DNA from 2 places in the Pseudoalteromonas sp. A757 genome. Region 2 is predicted to be linked to the other one. Evidence: predicted binding sites of a transcription regulator. Region 2 holds the regulator's gene; the other holds the start of a gene.
The links. The regulator sigma-54, encoded in region 2, starts transcription at its own class of promoters, with help from an activator protein. The targets are predictions, from matches to a motif close to GTTGGCACGNNNNTNGNNT.
Positions count from the first base shown of each region.

Region 1: the regulator sigma-54 is predicted to act here: its motif matches at 1,360-1,378, upstream of DRB05_RS20100 (P-II family nitrogen regulator).

Region 1 is NZ_QNQN01000074.1:120,118-123,428, reverse strand. Features, by position in the region: gene DRB05_RS20105 (diguanylate cyclase) at 1-1,230, shown strand; gene DRB05_RS20100 (P-II family nitrogen regulator) at 1,420-1,758, shown strand; gene DRB05_RS20095 (ammonium transporter) at 1,772-3,001, shown strand; gene mrcB (penicillin-binding protein 1B) at 3,163-3,311, shown strand, end outside.
Region 2 is NZ_QNQN01000071.1:41,938-45,248, reverse strand. Features, by position in the region: gene lptA (lipopolysaccharide transport periplasmic protein LptA) at 1-270, shown strand, start outside; gene lptB (LPS export ABC transporter ATP-binding protein) at 270-995, shown strand; gene DRB05_RS14445 (RNA polymerase factor sigma-54) at 1,042-2,541, shown strand; gene hpf (ribosome hibernation promoting factor) at 2,571-2,858, shown strand; gene ptsN (PTS IIA-like nitrogen regulatory protein PtsN) at 2,860-3,311, shown strand, end outside; gene rapZ (RNase adapter RapZ) at 3,311-3,311, shown strand, end outside.

The DNA of each region.
Region 1 (3,311 bases), on a different contig from region 2:
ATGCAAAGAATTTTAATTGTTGAAGACAGTAAAGTCGTACAACAGGTATTGCGACATCTTGCTGCCCAGCATCTTGATGTTGAAATAGATTTTGCTTGGTCCCTCAAGGAAAGTAAGGCCTTTTTAGCACAGCACCAATATACATTGGCGCTGGTTGATTTAACGCTGCCCGATGCGATGGACGCAGAGGTCGTGCAGCTTACGCTCAGTCATAAAATCCCCACCGTGGTGCTGACTTCAAAAATAGATGAATATAGCCGCCAGCAAATGCTTGAAATGGGTGTGGTGGACTATGTGATTAAAGACAACCGCGATTCATATCTATATGCGGTTAAGTTAGCATCTAGATTGTTGAGAAACCAAGGTTGCAAGGCGTTGATAGCCGATGATTCTGTGATTAGTCGAGCGGTAATGAAGCAAATGCTTGAAAAGCAATTATTTACGGTGCTTGAGGCAGAAGATGGTGAACAGGCACTGGAGATGTTGCTATCTGACCATGAAATTAAACTGCTACTGACTGACTTTGCAATGCCGACGATGGATGGTTTTGAGCTGGTGAAATCCGTTCGCAATAGTCGTGGGCGAGATGAGTTGGCCATCATCGGTTTGTCTGGCGCCGGAAGCCATGGCTTGTCAGCAAAGTTTATCAAATACGGCGCCAATGACTTTTTGGCAAAGCCGTTTATGAGTGAAGAGTTTCATTGCCGTATCATGCAGACGATGGAACAGCTTAATTTGATTGCAGAAATCAAAGAATATGCCCATCGAGACTATTTAACAGGACTTTATAATCGCCGCTATTTCTGTCAGCAAGCGGAGCGTTTAATCAAAAACAAGCCGGGTCAGCATATATTGGCATTGTTAGACCTCGATCACTTTAAATCTATTAATGATCAATATGGCCATGAAAGCGGTGATGATGTACTTAAACAGGTCGCTGATTTACTGCGTAGTGCATTTGGCCACTATATTGTCGCACGTATTGGTGGCGAAGAGTTTGCGTTACTCATTCCAAGCTCCGATATGAAGGTGGCGCAGCAAATGTTGGAAGATTTCCGGGAACGTCTTGCTCAGCAGGCATTTAATATCCCAGCAGGTAAGTATTATTGCACCATCAGTATTGGCCTCGCCGCTTGCCAATCAAAGAGTTTAAGCGAAGTGATGCGCAAGGCAGATAAGGCCCTTTATAAAGCGAAAGACAAACAACGCAATTGCGTTATTGCGCATTAGTTTTTCGTTATTTGTGTGCTTATGCACCAACTCTGTTCAGTCTTAATATCAATGCACCTAGATGGTGCATTTTTTATGCGTAAAATTCCATCCCCCACTTTAATTCATTGTTAATTAAGGAATAAAAAATTTGGCACAAAGGTTGGATTACTGCATACAACAGGATCAACTGTCCTAAGGGGACTCAGCATGAAAATGATAAGTGCAATAATAAAACCATTTAAGCTTGATGAGGTACGTGAAGCGTTAGCCGATCTGGGGATTGAAGGCATGACGGTTGTTGACGTTAAAGGGTTCGGACGTCAGCGCGGCCATACCGAACTGTATCGCGGTGCAGAATATCAAGTCGATTTCATTCCAAAAATAAAAATAGAAATTGCGACGTTAAGCGAAAACGCTGAGCGCGTTGTGGAAACGGTTACAAAGGCTGCATTCACTGGAAAAATTGGTGACGGAAAAATCTTTGTTTACGACTTAGACCAAGTTGTTCGGATCCGTACCGGCGAACTTGATGAAGAAGCCATTTAAGGGGAGCCAAGCGATGGAAAATACAATAATAGAACTACAATTTTCATTAAATACTTTTTACTTTCTGATCTCTGGCGTCTTAGTTATGTGGATGGCAGCCGGATTCGCTATGCTTGAAGCGGGATTAGTACGCTCAAAAAATACCACTGAAATCCTCACCAAGAACGTCGCGCTGTACGCTATTGCTTGTACTATGTATCTGCTTATTGGTTACAACATCATGTATGTTGATAATGCCGAAGGTGGGGTTTTACCAAGTCTTGGCACGCTCATTGGCAGTGCTGCTGACGACGCCGACCATGCGCTGCAATCTGACTTTTTCTTCCAAGTGGTATTTGTTGCAACGGCTATGTCAATTGTCTCGGGCGCTGTTGCCGAGCGTATGAAATTGTGGGCGTTTTTAGCATTTTGTGTGGTGTTAACTGGCTTTATCTACCCGCTAGAAGGTTATTGGACATGGGGCGGTGGTTTCTTATCTGAGCTTGGCTTTGTTGATTTTGCAGGTTCTGCCATTGTACATGGTGCTGGCGCTGCAGCTGCACTTGCGGGTGTCCTGTTACTTGGTGCACGTAAGGGCAAGTATGGAAAAAACGGTGAGATCTATCCAATTCCTGGTTCCAACATGCCCCTGGCGACACTTGGCACCTTTATTTTGTGGATGGGATGGTTTGGCTTTAACGGTGGTTCTCAACTGTTCCTTGCTGATAAAGAAAATGCCATTGCTGTCAGCCAAATCATGTTAAATACCAATGCGGCGGCGGCGGCAGGTGCGGTTGCTGCACTGTTGGTGTGTAAATTAATGTGGGGCAAGGCAGATTTAACTATGGTGCTAAATGGTGCACTAGCAGGTCTGGTGACCATTACCGCTGAGCCTGCCTCTCCAACACCTGTATTAGCACTGATCCTTGGGGCGCTAGGTGGTGCATTGGTAGTGTTTAGTATCGTTGCGCTAGACAAAGCAAAAATTGATGATCCTGTCGGTGCTATTTCTGTTCACGGTATATGTGGTGCGCTAGGTGTGATGATGGTGCCATTTTCAAACTCAGACGCCACTTTCCAAGGTCAGGCTGTGGGACTTATTACCATTTTAGGTTTTGTTTTCATTGCTTCTTATATTGTCTGGAGTGTATTGAAAGCGAGCATGGGGATCCGCGTTGGCGAAGAAGAAGAGCTAAGTGGTATGGATCAACATGATTGTGGCGTAGATGCCTATCCCGAGTTCGTGACAGTTCGCGGACAGTAATACCAATTTGGCTCTCGGTCAATATTGTAAAGTTCTCGTTGTCTAAACAAAGTGAGTCCAGTAGGACTCACTTTTCTTTATAAATATTATTCTACTTTCAGCAGTTGTTAATTTAGGTTACCCTACCATCTTGCGATTCATTTTTTAGTTTTACTTGGGTCATGACGGATAAAAAGAAAAGAACATCTGCCAAAAAATCAAACGTCAAAGCGAACACTTCGCGTAAAAACAATACCCAGCAAAACGGTTCTAAGATGCAAAGAGTGAAAAGCCGTGTACTGAGCTCATTGTGGTCTTTCTTTTGGAAGGG
Region 2 (3,311 bases):
CGTCAACCTGATGGCAACTTACTAGAAGCCAAAGCAAATGAAATCCGTTACGATGTAGCTAAAGGAACCCTAGTGATTTCTGGCGATGCGGAAATCAATCAAACTGGGCAAAAAATCAATGCGCAAGTCATCACCTACGACATTGAAAAGCAATTGATCAGCGCTGAGCGCTCAGATCAAGAAGACTCCCGTGTAAGAACCATACTTGTTCCTGTAGATGATAAAAAAGACGCAAAAGATAAAAAAGCGCAGGAAGAAGGTAACAATTAATGAGCGAGCTCAAAGCAACGGGTTTAGCAAAGAGTTATAAAGGTCGTGAAGTCGTCAAGAATGTTGGCTTAAGTGTCCAAGCTGGCAGTATTGTAGGTTTGTTAGGCCCAAATGGCGCAGGTAAAACCACTACTTTTTACATGATAGTAGGATTAGTACCAAGCGATAAAGGTTTTATTCAGATTGATGGCGAAGACATCACTTTACTACCGATGCATAGCCGCGCGCGACTTGGCATTGGCTATCTTCCGCAAGAGTCTTCAATCTTTAGAAAGCTCACGGTCTATCAAAATTTAATGGCGATTTTAGAAACTCGAAAAGACTTAACTAAAGTTGAAAGAGAGGCTGAGCTAAATGAGTTATTAGATGAATTTAATATTCAACATATTCGCGATTCACAGGGTATGGCATTATCGGGAGGCGAAAGAAGACGGGTAGAAATTGCTCGCGCTTTAGCCGCTAATCCCAAGTTTATCCTGTTAGATGAACCTTTTGCTGGTGTTGATCCAATTTCGGTGTTAGATATAAAGACAATCATAGAGCACCTAAAAAACCGCGGTATCGGTGTATTAATCACCGATCACAACGTAAGAGAAACACTAGACGTATGTGAAAAGGCCTACATCGTTTCACATGGTGAGTTAATCGCTGCAGGCACGCCAGAACATGTTTTGGCAGATCAAACCGTAAGAGATGTCTACCTAGGCGAACAATTCAAGCTATAGTTAAGACGTAGTATTAATAACTGTTAAAAAGGATTGTTAGAGATACATGAGGCAATCATTACAGCTGCGCATGGGGCAGCAACTTACAATGACTCCACAACTGCAACAAGCTATTCGCTTGCTGCAGCTTAGTACATTGGATCTGCAACAGGAAATACAAGAAGCATTAGACAGCAATCCATTATTGGAAGTGGAAGAAGGTGATAATACTGACGGCGAAAATGCTGACCAACACGGCCAAGAAAAGAGCAGCACTGAAGATAATCAAAATTCAGGCGATGAAGCATCGGTTAGTGACTATGAGATAGACTCAGATACCGCCATGAGCAAAGACACGGTGAGCGATGATCTCGCCATGGATGTCACTTGGGACGAGTATATGAGCGCAGCTCCAGCCGCCAGCTCAGGTCCACTCCCTGATGACGATAATGTTTATCAAGGGGAAACCTCTGAATCTCTCCATGATTATCTCATGTGGCAACTTGAGTTGACTCCATTTAGTCCAACAGATAGAGCTATTGCGATTGCGATTATTGAAGCGGTCGACCTGTCAGGCATTTTAACACTCTCTTGCGAAGACATTTTAGAGAGCATTAATGACGAAGATAGCGAAGAGCCTATTGAGCTAGATGAAGTCGAAGCCGTACTCAAACGTATTCAGCTTTTTGACCCTGTTGGTATCGCTGCGCGTAGTTTACAAGAATGCTTATGTATTCAGCTAAACCAATTCGCCCCAGATACGCCATGGATTGCCGAAACGAAAATGATCCTGACAGAGCATATTGATTTGCTTGCCAGCCGTGACTATCGAACTTTGGCTAAGAAAACGCGCCTTAAAGAAGCCGATCTCAAAGAGGTGATGACGCTAATTCATAGTCTTAACCCAAAGCCTGCGGCAAGCATTATTCATGAAGAACCTGAGTATGTGATCCCTGATGTATCGGTGAAAAAAGTAAAAGGTCGTTGGGTCGTAGAGCTAAACCCTGATGCTATGCCTAAAATAAGAGTAAACGATCACTACGCTGCGATGTCTAGAACGGCGAAATCCAGTACGGATAGTCAGTTTATTCGCTCTCATTTACAAGAAGCAAAATGGTTTATTAAAAGCTTAGAAAGCCGAAATGATACTTTATTAAAAGTTACCAATTGCATTGTGCAACAACAACAGGCATTCTTTGAACATGGCCCCGAAGCAATGCGCCCTATGGTGCTAAATGATGTTGCTGAAATGGTTGAGATGCATGAGTCCACAATTTCCCGTGTGACAACACAAAAATATATGCATACACCTCGGGGAATATTTGAGCTGAAGTATTTCTTCTCTAGCCATGTAAGTACAGAAAATGGAGGTGAGTGCTCTTCCACAGCAATTAGGGCACTTATCAAAAAGCTGATAGCTGCAGAAAATACCGCGAAGCCATTGAGTGACAGCAAAATTGCAGATATCTTAGCTGAGCAAGGAATTAAGGTAGCGAGACGCACGATTGCAAAATATCGTGAATCCCTGGCCATTCCACCGTCAAATCAGCGTAAAAGTTTGATATAAGACGTAAAACCCAAGAAGGAAAAATGCTTATGCAACTAAATCTAACTGGTCGCCATGTAGAAATTACTGACTCATTAAGAGACTATGTCACCAACAAGTTTGCGAAGCTAGAAAGGCACTTTGATCATATCAATAACGTGCATGTGATCCTAGATGTCGAGAAGCTAGTACAAAAAGCAGAAGCAACATTACACGTAAACGGCGGCGAACTATTTGCATCAACAGAGCATCAAGATATGTATGCCGCAATTGATGGCCTTATCAACAAGCTAGATCGTCAAGTTATTAAACACAAAGAGAAGCTCACTCGACACTAAGATGAAATTAAGTGAATTAGTGAACAAGGACTGCAGTAAAGCTGCGGTCCTTTTTAATAGCAAAAAACGTATTTTAGAATACATCAGCGAACTGGCTCATAGTCAAATTCCAAATACCAGTCAGCATGCTATCTTGGACGCTTTAATGGCGCGAGAGAAATTAGGTAGCACTGGGATTGGTAAAGGCATTGCTATTCCTCATGGACGACTTGAAGGGTTAGATAAAATCCTTGCAATGGTACTTGTCAGTGAGCAAGGGATCCAGTTTGAAGCCATAGATAAGCAGCCGGTCGATATTTTTGTCGCATTCATCGTACCTGAAGGTGATAATCAACAGCACCTGAAGACCTTAGCGGCGATTGCTGATACACTCCAAGACAAGTCTTTTTGCAAAATGCTTAGGCAAGCAAAAAGTGATGATGAGTTATATGCAGTGATCCAAGGTGAATTTGA